One region of the Thauera sp. 63 genome, then DNA from elsewhere that is predicted to be linked to it. Evidence: riboswitches for the same ligand, from Rfam matches in the RefSeq annotation. Region 1 holds a riboswitch; each other region holds the start of a gene.
What was found. Region 1 has a riboswitch for cobalamin ahead of C664_RS19685 (GNAT family N-acetyltransferase). Riboswitches for the same ligand answer to the same signal wherever they lie in the genome.

Region 1 (5,276 bases):
CGATGGCGACGCAGTTCGAGTTGCGCATGCCATGGCGGGCGATGCGTTCGCGCAGCGGGCCCCAGTCGAGCGCGGAGGAGCGGTCGACTTCGAGCAGGGCGCCGCCGCCGGCGCCGCTGCGGCCGCGGCCCTCGGCCAGCAGCGCGAGGCTGTCCTGCGGCAGGAGGCCCCGGTCCCACAGGCTGCCGCGGAAACTGGAATACGGCCCGCGCGCCTCGGCCAGCTCGGTCGAGGCCCAGTAGGCGGCGTGGCACACGGCTTCCATCGAACGGTCGGCGAACTCGACCGCGGCGTCCGATGCGTAGGCCAGGCCCATCATGTGCAAGGCGTCGGCAAAGCCCATGATGCCCAGGCCCACCGGGCGGTGGCGCAGGTTGGCGGCGCGCGCCTTGGGCGTGGCGTAGTAGTTGAGGTCGATGACGTTGTCGAGCAGGCGCATCGCGACGCGCACGGTGCGCTGCAGCTTGTCGTGGTCGAGCGTCCAGCGCCCGTCGCCGTCGCGCACCAGATGGGCGGGCAGGTTCACCGAGCCGAGGTTGCACACCGCGGTCTCTTCGGCCGAGGTGTTGAGCGTGATCTCGGTGCACAGGTTGGAGCCATGCACCACGCCCACGTGCTGCTGCGGCGAGCGCAGGTTGCAGGCGTCCTTGAAGGTGATCCACGGATGCCCGGTCTCGAACAGCATGGTCAGCATCTTGCGCCACAGCTGGAGGGCGGGCAGGCGCTTGAAGAGGCGGATCTCGCCGCGCTCGGCCTTTTCCTCATACGCGCGGTAGGCCGCCTCGAAGTCCTGGCCGTAGCGCTCGTGCAGGTCGGGCACGTCGACCGGCGAGAACAGGGTCCATTCGGCATTCTCCAGCACGCGTTTCATGAACAGGTCGGGGATCCAGTTCGCGGTGTTCATGTCGTGCGTGCGGCGGCGCTCGTCGCCGGTGTTCTTGCGCAGTTCGAGGAATTCCTCGATGTCGAGGTGCCAGGTTTCGAGATAGGCGCACACCGCGCCCTTGCGCTTGCCGCCCTGGTTCACCGCCACCGCGGTGTCATTGACCACCTTGAGGAAGGGGATCACGCCCTGGCTCTGGCCATTGGTGCCCTTGATGCGGCTGCCGAGCGCACGCACCGGCGTCCAGTCGTTGCCCAGACCGCCGGCGAACTTCTGCAGCAGGGCGTTTTCCTTGATCGACTGGTAGATGTCCTCGAGGCTGTCGGCCACCGTCGTCAGGTAGCAGGACGACAGCTGCGAATGGCGGGTGCCGCTGTTGAACAGCGTCGGCGTGCTGCTCATGAAGTCGAAGCTCGACAGCAGCTCGTAGAACGCGATGGCCTGTGCCTCGCGGTCGATCTCGTTGATCGCCAGGCCCATCGCCACCCGCATGAAGAAGGTCTGCGGCAGCTCGATGCGGCGGTCGTCGACATGCAGGAAGTAGCGGTCATACAGCGTCTGCAGGCCGAGGTAGTCGAACTGCAGGTCGCGCTCGGGTCGGATCGCCGCCGCCAGGCGGGCGAGGTCGAAGTCGGCCAGCCGGGGATCGAGCAGCTCCGCCTCGATGCCACGGCGGATGAAGGCGGGCAGGCAGGCGGCATAACCCTGGTCGGGGTCGGCCATGTCGGCCTGCGAGGCCTCGTGCCCGAGCACTTCGACGCGGATCGCCGACAGCAGCAGGCGGGCGGCGACACGTCCGTAGTCCGGCTCGCGCTCGATCAGTGTGCGTGCGGCCAGCACCAGCGCCTGGCGCACGGCGGCAATCGGCACGCCGTCGTAGAGGTTGTGCAGGGCGTGTTCGAGCACGGTGTCGGCGGACACACCGTCCAGCCCCGTGCAGGCCTCGCGGCACACGGCGAGCAGGGCGGCGCGGTCGAGCGGGCGGCGCGCTTCGCCATCGACGACGTGCAGCACTGGGCCGGCGCCGCCCGCCTGCGCTTCGGCGTCCTTCTGCGCCGCGCGTTCGGCAGCGCGGCGTTCGCGGTAGAGCACGTAGGCGCGCGCGACGTCGTGCTCGCCCGAGCGCATCAGCGCCAGCTCGACCTGGTCCTGGATGTCCTCGATGTGCAGCATGCCGCCGTCGGGTAGGCGGCGGGTGAGGGCGCCGACCACGGTATCGGTGAGGCGGGCCACGATGTCGCGTACGCGTGAGGACGCCGCACCCTGGCGGCCCTCGACGGCGAGGAAGGCCTTGGTCATGGCGACGGCGATCTTGTTCGGATCGAAGGCGACGACGGCGCCATTGCGGCGGATGATCTGGAATGCGGCGAGTTGCATGGCGCTATCAAGCGCTTCGGTCGGAAGTCGGTCCACGGGATGTCCTCGTCTGGGTGAATTCGAATGAGCGGGGTTTGGGAGGCAAGGGCAGCGTCAGGCGACTGCCCGGCTGCTTGCGGGGGCGTCGTCGGCGCAGCGGGACGCGGCCCGCAGTTCCAGCGTCAGCGGGGCGGTGTGGCTGCCGCCGGGACGGCGGAAGCCGCTGGTGGCCGCCATGTGCAGCACCGCCGGGCTGACGCTGTGGCACACGATGCGGACCGCGTCGTGCAGGCGGGCCAGCGCGATGACGTGGCCGAACAGCGCGCGTCCGAGTCCGCGCTGGCGGTAGGCTGCGATGACGCTGAGGCCGAAGTCGACCTCGCCATCGCGCACCCCCACATGGGCGAGGGCGACGATGTCGCCCTGCGCGGTGCACAGGCCATGCACGTGGTCGCGTGCGAAATCGAGGCTGGCGACGTAGGCGGCGATGCCCTCGTCGCGGATGCCGTGGCTGAAGCGCAGCAGCCGGTCGTCGGCATCCAGCGCACGCAGGTGTTCGAGGATGCGCGGCGTGTCTGCGGCGCCGAAGCGCAGCATCGGGCGCGGGGCCGTGATCGACGGTACGTGCGGAGCTGGCGTCAGCGCCGGGGCGAGGCGGGCAGATGCGGGCATGGCGGAGATCCGGTGCGGGCGGGGCGGATCTCCGACGGACGGGCGTGATGCGTCACGCGCATGGCCATGCCATGCGGTGCTGCCGTGCCATCAGGAAAGCGTGCAAGTGAAATGGTCTGAGCCATGCCTCTTGTCAGGGACACCCCGCCCCGAGCTGTTAAGGGAAGCGTCGCGGCAGGTCTCCTGGCTCTCGGGTCGTCGTCCTGCGCCGGCCTTCCCGGACATTCGTCCAGTGGCATGGAAAAGCGCAAGACTCACCGATTACAGTTGCGGGGGCAGCTCCGGATTCCGCACCTTGCGATGCGTCACCGGATTCCCTTGCCCGGTCGGAACCGGGCAGCCGTGACGGGCAGACATTAGGGCCGGCGGGTGCCGTGTGTCAAGCTTGACGTGTGAACAGTGATACTGCGGGTAGTGCTTGGCGACCCGGTTGACTACTAGGGGTTGCGTGCCGACCTGCTGCGATCGCGTCCGCTCCTGCCCTTAGTCGATCGTCGTGTACGACCGTGTGGCGGGGGATGGGCGCGCGATGGCGTCCGTGGTGGCATCCGCCGGTGCCGTCCCGCTGGCCACCGGTGCGGGCTCTTCAATGCCGAGCAGCCATTCGCGCCAGATCGCCACCAGCAGCGCCATCAGCACCGGGCCGACGAACAGGCCGACCAGCCCCATGGTCTGCACGCCGCCGACCAGGCCGAAGAAGGTGGGCAGGAACGGCAGCTTCACCGGGCCGCCGACCAGGCGCGGGCGCAGCGTCTTGTCCACGATGAAGAGCTCGATCGACCCCCACGCGAACAGTCCCAGCCCGGCGACAAGGTCGCCCGAGCCGACCAGGTACAGCGACACCAGCGTGAAGGACAGCGGCGCCCCGCCGGGGATCAGCGCCATGAAACCGGTGACCACGCCGAGCAGCACGGGTGAGGGCACGCCGGCGATCCAGTAGGCCACGCCGAGCACCACCCCTTCGCCGATTGCGATCAGGCCCATGCCGGTGACAGTGGCGCTGACGGTGGACGGCACCACGCGCGAGAAGCGTTGCCAGCGCGTCGGCAGGATGCGCTCGCCGACGACGTCGAGCTGCGCCGCGATCCGGCTGCCGTCCTTGTAGACGAAGAACAGCGTGATGAGCATGAACAGCGTGGTCAGGGCCAGCCGCGCGAGATCGCCGGTGGCGCTCAGCAGCGCGCGGTAGATGTTGCCCAGGTGCTCGCCGCTGATGATCTCCACCCAGTGCCCGAGTGCCTGGGGCTCGCCCAGGTGCAGGAGCCAGTACTCGGCGAGCCGGTTGCCGACCATCGGCAGGGCCCGGATCCAGTCCGGGACCGATGCGCCGGTCCGGTTGGCTTCGAGCAGCCAGGCAATGAAGTTGCCGGCTTCCTGCAGCGCGTAGTGCAGGGCGACGGTCAGCGGCACGATCAGCGCGCAGATGACGACGATCAGGGCCAGGCTCGCGGCCAGCGCCGTCTTCCCGCCGCACAGCACGACGCCCCGGCGGTACAGCGGCCAGCTGGCGAAGCCGATGACCAGCGCGGCCAGCACCGGCACGAGGAAACCGCTGAGGAAATACGCCCCCGCGGCAAGGATCAGCAGCAGCAGGGTGCGGACGATGAGGGGGGCTTGCAGGACTGGGGGCATGGGCAGGGCTGGACGGATCGCCGATGTGCCCGACTATACCGTAGGGGGCGGCCATTCCCCGACGCGATCGCGTGGCGGGCAGGCCGCGTGCGACTGCGAATCCCGGCGGTCTGCCACGGCATCACCCGCGATCGGATGGGGTTCCTGCCTCGGCGTGCTCGAGCGCGCGCACCAGGGTATGTACGGCCCGATGCGTCGGCACCTCGAAGCCGCCCGTCTCGGCCATGGCGAGCAGGGCGCCGGTGATGGCGTCGATCTCGGTGCGGCGGCCGGCGAGCACGTCCTGCAGCATGCTGGCGCGGTTGGCGGCGGTGGCACGGGCGACGCCGTGCACGCGTGAGAGCGCCGCCCCTTCGTCCAGATCGAGGCCGTTGGCGCGCAGCACCGGCAGCGCCTCGCGTACCAGGGTGTCGAGCAGCACGCGGTGCGGCGGTTCGAGCAGGGCGCCATTGGGCACGCGAAACAGCGCTGCCAGCGGGTTGATGGCGAGGTTCACCAGCAGCTTGGCGACCCGGGCACGGGCGATGTCCGGATCGACGCGGGCGACGAAACCGGCGCGCACGAACAGCGCCGCGAGGTCCTCGAAGCCGGGCGGCAGCAGGGTCTCGCCGGCGCCCGAGGGATGGATGCCGGTGGCATCGCGGTAGGCGCCTTCGGTCGTCACGCCCTGGCCGGCCGCCAGCGCGGGACAGGCCTCGCGCAACTGACTCTCGATCAGTCCGTTCTGCAATGA
Region 2 (5,276 bases), on a different contig from region 1:
CTGCAGGTGCTGGCTGAGCGCGGGGTGCCGACGGTGTTCGATGAACTGGCTGTCGCGCTCGACATCCAGTCCCACGAACGCGAGCACTTCGACCGCCGCCTGCGTGCCATGGAGCGCGAGGGTCAGATCGTGCGCAACCGGCGCGACGCCTACCTGCTGCCGGCCAAGGCCGACCTCATCAAGGGCCGCGTGGAGGGCCACCCCGACGGCTTCGGCTTCCTGCGCCGCGACGACGGCGGCGCGGATATCTTCCTCGGACCCAAGGAGATGCGCGAGTTGCTGCACGGCGACCGTGTCCTGGTCCGGATCGCCGGCCAGGATCGTCGCGGCCGCCCCGAAGGCAAGCTGGTGGAGGTGCTCGAGCGCGCCAACACGCGTGTGGTCGGCCGGGTGATCGAAGAACATGGCGTGATGATCGTCGTGCCTGAGAACCGCCGCCTGGCGCAGGACATCCTGATCGCCCCGGGTGGGCGCAAGAAGCCCCAGCCCGGCCAGATCGTGACCGTCGAACTGGTGGAGCAGCCGACCCAGGTCACGCAGCCGATCGGACGCATCGTGGAGGTGCTGGGTAACTATGCCGACCCGGGCATGGAGATCGAGATCGCCCTGCGCAAGCACGACCTGCCGTTCGAGTTCTCGGCGGAGGCCAAGGCAGAGACGCGCAAGCTCCCGGCAGCGGTTCGCAAGAAGGACTGGGCGGGTCGCGAGGACCTCACGAAACTGGCCTTGGTGACGATCGACGGCGAGACCGCGAAGGACTTCGACGACGCGGTGTATTGCGAGCGCCAGGGCAAGGGCTACCGCCTGATCGTGGCGATCGCCGACGTGTCGCACTACGTGGGCGCTGGCAATGGCCTCGACAAGGATGCTTTCGAACGCGGCAACTCGGTGTACTTCCCGCGTCGGGTGATCCCGATGCTGCCCGAGAAGCTCTCGAATGGCCTGTGTTCGCTGAACCCGCAGGTCGAGCGCCTGGCGATGGTTGCCGACATGGCGATCTCGATGACCGGCGACATCAAGTCCTACCGCTTCTACCCCGCGGTGATCTGGTCGCATGCGCGCCTCACCTACACCCAGGTGGCCGCGGCGCTGTACGACAAGGATCCGGCGGTGCGCAACGAGCTGGCCGCGCTGCTGCCGCACCTGGAGAACCTCGACCAGCTCTTCCGCGTGCTGCTGAAGGCGCGCGCCAAGCGCGGCGCGATCGACTTCGAGACCACCGAGACGCGGATGATCTTCGACGACAACGGCAAGATCGCGCAGATCGTACCCGAAGTGCGCAACGACGCCCATCGCCTGATCGAGGAGTGCATGCTCGCCGCCAACGTGTGTGCGTCCGACTTTCTCGCCAGCCGCGAGCACCCGGCGCTGTACCGCGTGCACGACAGCCCCTCCGAGGACAAGCTCGCCAAGCTGCGCGAGTTTCTCAAGGAGTTCGGCCTCGGCCTGGGCGGTGGTGACGAGCCGCGCGCGGGCGACTTCGCCAAGCTGCTCGAGCAGGTTAGGGATCGTCCCGACGCCCAGCTGCTGCAGACCGTGATGCTGCGTTCTCTCAAGCAGGCGATGTACAGCCCGGATAACGTCGGCCACTTCGGCCTTGCCTACGAGTCCTATACCCACTTCACCTCGCCGATCCGGCGCTATCCCGACCTGCTGATCCACCGCGGCATCAAGGCCGCGCTGGCGGGCGAGCAGTACCGCCCCGGCGACTGGGAGCAGATCGGCCTGCACTGCTCGATGACCGAGCGTCGCGCCGACGACGCCACGCGCGACGTGGTCGCCTTCCTGAAGTGCTACTTCATGCAGGACCGCGTCGGCGAGATCTTCACCGGCAGCGTGTCGGCGGTCGTGTCCTTCGGCCTCTTCGTCGCCCTCGACGACATCTTCATCGAGGGCCTGCTGCACATCTCCGATCTGGGCAGCGACTACTTCCACTACGACGAGACCCGCCACGCCCTGCTGGGCGAGCGCACGGGCAAGCAATTCCGCCTGTCGGATCGGGTCAAGGTGCAGCTGGTGCGGGTCGACATGGCGACCAACAAGATCGACTTCCGCCTGATCGAAGGTCCGCTGGCGGTCGAGAAGCCTGTCGCCGTGGTGGAGGAGACGCCGGCTCCCGCACCTCGGCGTGCGCGCAGAACGACAAGGACGGCTGCCGACAAGGCAGCGGTGGAGACCGTCGTCGTGGCAGCACCGGCCGCGGCGCCTGCCGTGGAGGTCGCCAAGCCGGCAAGGAAGACGCGGGCGAAGCCTGCCGCCGTGCCGGCCGAAGAAGTGATTGCACCGGCCGCCACCGCGGCAAAGCCGGCGCGCAAGCCCCGGGACAAGGCGCAGTCCGTGCCGGAAACGGCCCCCACGCCGGTGATGCCGGCGCGTAAGTCGCGCGTCAAGGCCGCAACGGCGCTTTCCGCGCAGAAGGCGCCGCAAGCGAGCGTGCTCGACGATATCTGGCAGAAGGCGGCCGACCAGGAGGCAGCGGCGCAGAAACTCGCGGCGGAGGAGGCGGCCAGCGCGCGGGCCGGCAAGAAGCGCAAGGCGGCGGACAAGGCGGAGGGCAAGCCTGCGAAGAGGGCAAAGGCACCCGCCGCCAAGGCCAAGTCCAAAGTCAAGGCGGGCGCCAAGGCGAAGCCTGCAGCCAAGCCAGCGAAGAAATCCGCTGCGAAGGCTGTGAAGGCGTCCGCGACCGTTGCCGAGCCGGTAGAATCGCGCGCCTCCAAACCGGCCGCACGTCCTGGCGGCAAGACCTCGACCAAGGGAACCCGCCGTGGCTAAAGCCCCAGAAACTGTCTCCACCCGCCTCATCTACGGCTTCCATGCCGTTTCCGCCAAGCTGCGCCACGCGCCGGATTCAGTGCTGGAAATCTTCCTGTCCGGTGATCGCAAGGACGCCCGAGTGCGCAAGTTCGTTGCCCAGGCCGAGGCCGCGGGCGCACGCATCACGTCCAGCGAAGGCGACAAGCTCGACGCGCTGGTCGGCACGCGGCGCCACCAGGGCGTGGTGGCCAAGGTCGACGCCACGCGGCGCGACATCAAGCTCGCCGACGTGCTCGACAGCCTCGAAGAGAATGCGCTGATCCTGGTGCTCGACGGCGTGCAGGACCCGCACAACCTCGGCGCCTGCCTGCGCGTGGCCGACGCCGCCGGTGCGCATGCGGTGGTGGCGCCGAAGGATCGCGCGGTGGGCCTCAACGCCACCGCGGTCAAGGTCGCCAGCGGTGCGGCCGACACCGTGCCCTACATCACCGTCACCAACCTGGCCCGCGCACTGCGCGAGATGCAGGATGCCGGCGTGTGGGTGGTCGGTGCCGCCGGCGAGGCCGAGAAGTCTCTGTATGAGATCGACCAGAAGGTGCCCGTGGCCTGGGTGCTGGGTGCCGAAGGCGACGGCCTGCGCCGCCTGACGCGCGAGACCTGCGACGAACTCGCCCGCATCCCGATGCACGGCAGTGTCGAGAGCCTGAACGTGTCGGTCGCCAGCGGCATCTGCCTGTTCGAGGCGCGTCGCCAGCGCGGCTGAACGGTTCCGGCGAGCCCCGTCTTTGGGGTAACCTCTCGCCCTTCGAGCTTCGGGGTGCCCGCGCCAGTCGCGGGAGAATCGGGAAAGCGGCGCAACTCCGCTGCGCGCCCAGCGCCGTTATGGGGATTGTCCGGGCATGGTTTGCCCAGCCACTGGTCCGCAAGGATCGGGAAGGCGCCCGGACGAGATGATCCACAGCCGGAAGACCGGCCCCGAAGCGTATCAAGCAGCCGCCTGGTCGGCGGTTGTCCACTGCTCTACGACAAGGGGAATTTCATGAGCAGTCCTTCGCAGGCCGTCCAGACCGATCCGCAGTTCAGCGCCGAGGAGCGCGCCGCCGTCTATCGGGCCATCCACACCCGGCGCGACGTGCGCGGCCAGTTCCTGCCCGACCCGATCCCGGACGAGGTGCTCGCGCGCGCGCTGACGGCCGCCCACCATGCCCCGTCGGTCGGCTTCATGCAGCCGTGGGACTTCGTGCTCGTGCGCTCGCGCGAGGTGCGGCAGAAGATCCAAGCCGACTTCCGCGCCGCCCATGCCGAGGCTGAGCTGATGTTCGAGGAAGGCAAGCGCGACACCTATCGCAAGCTCAAGCTCGAAGGCATCCTCGAGGCGCCGGTCAACCTGTGCATCACCTGCGACCGCAGCCGCAACGGCCCGGTGGTGATCGGCCGCACCCACATCGGCGCGATGGACGTCTACAGCGCGGTGTGCGCGGTGCAGAACCTGTGGCTTGCCGCCCGAGCCGAGGGCCTGGGCGTGGGCTGGGTCAGCATCCTCCACCAGCAGACCTTGCGCGAGGCGCTCGGCATTCCGCAGGACATCGTGCCGATCGCCTATCTGTGCATCGGCTACGTCAGCCATTTCTACGACAGGCCCGAGCTGGAGTCGGCGGGTTGGCTCAAGCGCATGCCGCTGACCGAGCTGCTGCACTTCGACGGCTGGCGGGGCAGGGCGGACGAGGCGGGCGAGCGGCTGGTCGACGAGATCGGGCGGGTGCGGCCGATCCTGAAGTAGGGGCGTGCTGCGGCCGGGTGATCCCGGTCGACACCGTGTGCGCGGCGGCATGCCCAGCCACGTGCACAACTCTTGCTTGTCCCCGTGGGCGCGACTCCCTCGCGCAGACCCCACACCCCCGGAGGACGGCATGAAGACGGCGCTCGCATTCCTGCTCGCAGCGCGCCGCTGCGAAATCGACGATCTCGAACGGCTCGCGCTCAGCTGCGAGCTGGTGCAGGCGGTGAGCGAACTCGTGCATCAGCTGCAGCGCGAGCGCGGTGCCTCGAACGTTTTTCTGGCGTCGGACGGCGCACGATTCGGCGCCCAGCGCGAAGCGCAGCTCGATGCGAGCCGGGCGGCCGAGGCCGAGGTGCGGGCCTGGCTCGACCGGCCCGAGCTGGGCGGCGAGCGGGCCGGCGCATTGGTGCTGGGCGGTGCCAGGCTGTTCACCCGGGTCGCGCTTGCGCTGCATGCGCTCGATGCCTTGCCCGACCTGCGTGCCGACGTGGCCGCCCAGCGCTGCCGCCCCGACGCGGCGACCGCACGCTACAGCGAGATCGTCAGCGCACTGCTCGCGCTGGTGTTCGATGCCGCCGACGTGGCGGTGGATCCGGAGGTTTCGCGGCTGCTGGTGGCGATCTTCAATCTGATGCAGGGCAAGGAGTTTGCCGGACAGGAGCGTGCGCTGGGCGCGGCGTCATTCGCAGCGGGTCATCCGGCGGCCGATGCCATGCAGGCCATCCAGTACCTGGTCGAGGCG
Region 3 (5,276 bases), on a different contig from region 1:
TAGCAGACCCCCGGCTCGATCGCGGGTCGCGGATGGCGGATGAGGTGCAGTTCCATGACGAAGTGATGTCCTATGCGGCGGCCAGCGTCGCGATGCGCGCGGCGGCGAGCAGGCCGAGGTAGGCTGCGAGTTCGGCGAGTTGCTGGGTCGCGCCGAGCAGGTCGCCGGTGTAGCCGCCCAGGCTGCGCACGAACAGGCGGGCGGCCCAGGCCGTGACGGCGATGACCGCGACCAATGCGCCCAGCGCCTCCACAGGTGCAAGCAGGGCGAGTGGCAGCAGGCCGCAGGCGCCGGCGACGGTGAGTTCGCCAGGCGTCAGGCGGCGCGCGAGCGGCCTGGACTTGGCGCTGTCGTCCTCGCGCACGTAGGGCAGCAGGTGGATGAGGCTGGTGGCCGCCAGGCGTGACAGTGGGTGTGCAACCAGCAGTGCGGCGGCAACGCCCGCCACGGTGCCCTGCGGGGCAGTCGCGCCGAGACGAGCGAGCTCGACCAGCGCGGCCGCCTTCGCCATCAGCATCAGTACCATGCCGATGGTGCCGTAGCTGCCGATGCGCGAGTCCTTCATGATCGCCAGCACCTGCGCCTTGTCCCAGCCGCCGCCGAGGCCGTCGCAGGTGTCGGCGAAGCCGTCTTCGTGGAAGGCGCCGGTGAGGCGGATCGTCACCGCCATCGACAGGATCACCGCCAGCGAGGCGGGCAGGACCAGCGCGAACGCCGCGTAGCTTGCCGCGCCGGTTGCGCCCACCACCCAGCCGACCAGCGGGAAGAAGCGCGCCGCGTGGTTCAGCCGCTCGGGCGACCACGGCACCCAGGCCGGCACCGGCAGCCGGGTGAAGAAGCCGAGCGCGGTGAAGAACAGTTCGAGCTGGTAGCGCATGCCGTGTGCGTCAGCCCTGGTCGCTGACGCCGGCCGACTCGAAGCTCGCCATCTCGTTGAGGAAGCTCACCGCCGATTGCACCAGCGGCCAGGCCAGCACGGCGCCGGTGCCTTCGCCCAGGCGCAGGTCCAGCGACATCAGGGGCTCCACTCCCAAGTGGTCGAGCTGGATGCCGTGGCCGGGTTCCTGCGAGCGATGAGCGAACACGCAGTAGGGCAGCACGTTCGGGTCGATGGCGTGCGCGACCAGCAGTGCAGAGGTGACGATGAAGCCGTCGATCAGGACCAGCATCCTGCGCTCGGCGGCGCCGAGCATGGCGCCGGCCATCATGGCGATCTCGAGGCCGCCGTACTCGGCCAGCACCGCCAGGGGATCGATCGGGCGGCCGCCGCGCTCCAGCGCCTGCTTGAGCAGGGCGCGCTTGTGGATGAGGCCGGCGTCGTCCAGTCCGGTGCCGCGGCCGGTCACGGTGTAGAGGTCGGCGCCGTGCTCGGCACCGACCAGGCAGTGCGTCAGCAGCGAGGCCGAGGCGGTGTTGCCGATGCCCATCTCGCCGAAGCCGACACAGTTGCAGCCGTTGTCTGCCAGCGCATGGGCGATCTCGCGTCCGCGCTGCAGGGCGGCGTCGCGCTGTTCGGCGCTCATCGCCGGCTGTTCGATGTAGTTCGCCGTACCCGGCGCGATCTTGGCGTCGATGAGGCCGGCGCGCTTGCCGAAGTCGTGATTGACCCCCGCATCGACGACGGTCAGCCCCAGCCCCATCTGCCGGCTGAAGACGTTGATCGCGGCGCCGCCGGCCAGGAAGTTCTCCACCATCTGCCAGGTCACGTCCTGCGGGTAGGCCGACACGCCCGCCCGCGCCGCGCCGTGGTCGCCGGCGAAGACGACGATGTGGGGCTGGCGCAACTCGGGCGTCAGCGTCTGCTGCACGAGGCCGATCTGCAGCGCCAGCGGCTCGAGCCGGCCGAGGGCGCCAAGCGGCTTGGTCTTGCGGTCGATCTTGTGTTGCAGCTCGGTGGCAATCGCCTGGTCGGGCGCGGTGATGGCGAGGTTCATGACGCGAGGTTTCCGGTGGAGCGGCGTCGGGGCCGCGGCTGGGTGGGGAGTGAGTTTAGTCCTGCTTCAGCACCAGCGGCAGGCCGGCGGCGACGAACACCACACGCGGGCACAGCGCGGCGACCGCCTGGTTGAGCCGGCCGGCCTCGTCGCGGAACAGGCGGCCGAGCGGGTGCTCCGGCACCAGGCCGAGGCCGACTTCGTTGGCGACCAGCACGATGCGGCCGGGCAGTCGCGGCAGGGTCGCGAGCAGCGCGTCGCGCTGCGCGCGGAACAGCGGCAGGGCTTCGGCATCGGCGCCGGGCGGCAGGCTCTCGGCGTCCGCCAGCAGGTTGCTCAGCCACAGCGTCAGGCAGTCGACCAGCAGGCAGCGGTCGGGGGCTGCCTCGCGCCGCAGCGTGTCGGCGAGCGCCACCGGCGTCTCCACCGTGCGCCAGCCTGCGGGTCGGTCCGCCTGATGGCGACGGATGCGTGCCGCCATCTCGTCGTCGAGCGCCTCGGCGGTCGCAATCACGGTCACCGCCAGCCCGGATTCGGTCGCGCGGCGCTCGGCCTCGCGGCTCTTGCCCGAGCGCGCGCCGCCCAGGATCAGCTCGCATGTCATTGTTCTGATGGCTCCTGTCCGGAAAGAGGACTGTCATTTATTGCAGTGCACGATACTCGCCCGTACGGTATCATCCGCCCCCACTGCCCCGGAAGGGGCGGCGCGTTATCGGTGCCCACGGGCGATTCTCGCCTAGGGTTAAACGGGAAACAGGTGCGCGGACCATCCTCTGCTCGATGGCCGCAATGCCTGTGCTGCCCCCGCAACGGTAAGTGCGCGCAAGGCGGATCACGCAGCCACTGGGAGGATCTCTCCCGGGAAGGCGACCCGTCCGTCCGGCCTCTGGCCGGGCAGCGCACGAGCCCGGAGACCGGCCGGAACGCGAAATGGCGGATGTGCCGCGGGGTGGCGGCGACGGGCGCGGTTTGTCTTGCTCTCTTCGGTTCTCCCCTGCTCGCGGTGCGTCCATGTGAAGTTGCCATGACGTGCGGGGACGCGCGCCATGGCGCAGGGAGTTCCGACAATGAAGATCCGCCTTTCCGCGCTGGTTTCCGCGTGCGCGCTCGCTTACCCGTTCGTCCCGGCCCAGGCCGACGATGCCCAGCTTGGCCACGTCGTGGTCACCGCCACCCGCCAGCCCATCACGGCCGACGAGGCGCTTGCCAGCGTCGACGTGATCGACCGCGACGAGATCGCCCGTGCCGGCAATGCCACGCTGGTGCAACTGCTGTCCAGCCGTCCCGGCGTACAGGTGGCGAGCAATGGCGGTCCGGGCTCGAGCAGCAGCGTGTACCTCCGCGGCGCCAACTCGGGGCACACCCTGCTCCTGATCGATGGCGTGCGCGTGGGGTCGGCGACCAGCGGCTCGCCCACGCTCGAGAACCTGCCGCTCGAGCTGATCGACCGCATCGAGATCCTGCGCGGCCCGGCGAGCGCGCTCTACGGTTCCGATGCGATCGGCGGCGTGATCCAGGTGTTCACGCGCAAGGGACGCGAGGGTTTCCAGCCCAGCGTGCGTGCCGGCGTCGGCACCGACGGTGCGCGCACGCTGGGTGCGACGCTGGCGGGCGGGGTCGAGCGGCTGCGCTACAACGTGTCCGCCGGCAGCGAACGCAGTGACGGCATCGATGCCAAGCCGAAGTCGACGCGCGGCAGCGATCGCGACGACGACGGTTTCCGCAACGAGTACTTCAGCGGCTCGGTGTCGCTCGGTTTCCGCGACGCCGACGAGATCGGCCTGACCGTGCTGCATTCGGACATGCGCAACTGGTACGACAACGCCAAGGTGTTCAACTCGTATCTGGACAAGCGCACCGACTCGCTGGGGCTGCACATGCGCAACCAGATCACCGCAGACTGGACCAGCACCTTGCGCTTCGGCTACGGCGCGGACGAGTCGCACAACTACTCGGACCGCAACGCCAAATCCACGTTCGAGACCGCGCAGCGCCAGTTCACCTGGCAGCACGACATCGCCCTGGGCGTCGGCTCGCTGCTGGCCGCCTACGAGTATCTCGAGCAGGAAGTCGATTCGACTGCCGACTATGACAAGACACAGCGGCACACCAATTCGGTGCTGCTCGGCTGGAGCGGACAGTTCGATCGCCATCACCTGCAGGTCAACGCCCGCCATGACGAGGATTCGCAGTTCGGCAGCAAGACCACCGGTGCGCTGGCCTACGGCTATCGGCTGACGCCGGAGTGGCGCGCGCGTGCCAGCATCGGCACGGCGTTCAAGGCGCCCACGTTCAACGACCTCTACTTCCCGTTCAGCGGCAACCCGAACCTGAAGCCCGAGGAGGCGCTGAACCGCGAGGCCGGCCTGGTGTGGGAGCGCGGCGGCACCAGCCTCAGCGCGACCTACTTCAACAACCGCATTAAGAACCTGATCGCGTGGGCGCCGGTGAACCCGGCCGATCCGATGGGCGACTGGGCGCCGGCCAACGTGGCGGAGGCCTCGATCCAGGGCGTCGAGTTGGCTGCCAGCACGATGCTGTGGGATTACCGCGTGCGGGCCAGCATCGACTTCCTCGACACGGAAGACGAGGAAACCGGCGATGAGCTCGGCCGTCGTGCGCGCATCGGCGGCTCGCTCGGCATCGAGCGCGCTACCGGGCCGTGGACCTGGGGGATGGAGTGGAACGCGCAGGGGCGGCGGTATGATCGAATCCCGAACAACGCGGCCAACCGCATGGGCGGCTACGGCCTGCTGAACGCCTACGTGCATTACGCGCTGGCGCCGGACTGGAGCGTGGAAGTGCGCGCCAACAACCTTCTCGACAAGGACTACGAGCTTGCCCAGAACTACGGCACCCAGGGGGCCAACGCCTTCGTGGCCGTGCGTTACGCGATGCACTAAGCCGCAATGCTCGTTGCCACCGACCGTCTCCGTGTCGTCGGGGGTCGGGCCCTGATGCTGCTCGGCCGCCACCATCCCATCCTGCTCGCCCTCAGCCTGCTGTCGGCGGCGGCGCTTGCACTGCTATGGGCGCTGGTGGCCGGTGACATGCCAATCGGCCTGTCCGAAGTATTCGCTGCCTTGACCGGCAGTGAGGGCATGGCGGCGGACATCGTGCGCGAGCTGCGCCTGCCCCGCGCCTTCGCCGCCTTCGTCTGCGGCGGCCTGCTCGCCACGGCGGGTGCGCTGATGCAGGTGCTGCTGCGCAACCCGCTGGCCGATCCCTACATCCTGGGCATCTCCGGTGGTGCGGCGGTGGGGGCGCTGGTGGCGCTCACGCTCGGCGCGGCCTCGATCTGGGTCGATACGCTGGCCTTCGGTGGCGCGCTCGCCGCGATGC

Region 2: it holds a riboswitch for cobalamin, as region 1 does, so the genes downstream of both, bluB (5,6-dimethylbenzimidazole synthase) here and C664_RS19685 (GNAT family N-acetyltransferase) in region 1, are expected to answer to the same signal.
Region 3: it holds a riboswitch for cobalamin, as region 1 does, so the genes downstream of both, C664_RS15060 (TonB-dependent receptor domain-containing protein) here and C664_RS19685 (GNAT family N-acetyltransferase) in region 1, are expected to answer to the same signal.

What each region holds. Positions count from the first base shown of each region.
Region 1 covers NZ_AMXC01000057.1:216-5,491, reverse strand. The annotation lists gene C664_RS19690 (ribonucleoside-diphosphate reductase subunit alpha) at 1-2,296, opposite strand, end outside; gene C664_RS19685 (GNAT family N-acetyltransferase) at 2,354-2,911, opposite strand; cobalamin riboswitch at 3,068-3,271, opposite strand; gene C664_RS19680 (AI-2E family transporter) at 3,395-4,543, opposite strand; partial or broken gene C664_RS19675 (ketopantoate reductase family protein) at 4,665-5,276, opposite strand, start outside.
Region 2 covers NZ_AMXC01000060.1:150-5,425, forward strand. The annotation lists gene rnr (ribonuclease R) at 1-2,772, shown strand, start outside; gene rlmB (23S rRNA (guanosine(2251)-2'-O)-methyltransferase RlmB) at 2,765-3,517, shown strand; cobalamin riboswitch at 3,553-3,746, shown strand; gene bluB (5,6-dimethylbenzimidazole synthase) at 3,794-4,534, shown strand; partial or broken gene C664_RS19790 (nitrate- and nitrite sensing domain-containing protein) at 4,665-5,276, shown strand, end outside.
Region 3 covers NZ_AMXC01000021.1:17,276-22,551, reverse strand. The annotation lists gene cobC (alpha-ribazole phosphatase family protein) at 1-56, opposite strand, end outside; gene C664_RS15075 (adenosylcobinamide-GDP ribazoletransferase) at 71-877, opposite strand; gene cobT (nicotinate-nucleotide--dimethylbenzimidazole phosphoribosyltransferase) at 888-1,934, opposite strand; gene cobU (bifunctional adenosylcobinamide kinase/adenosylcobinamide-phosphate guanylyltransferase) at 1,990-2,538, opposite strand; cobalamin riboswitch at 2,631-2,870, shown strand; gene C664_RS15060 (TonB-dependent receptor domain-containing protein) at 3,002-4,837, shown strand; gene C664_RS15055 (FecCD family ABC transporter permease) at 4,892-5,276, shown strand, end outside.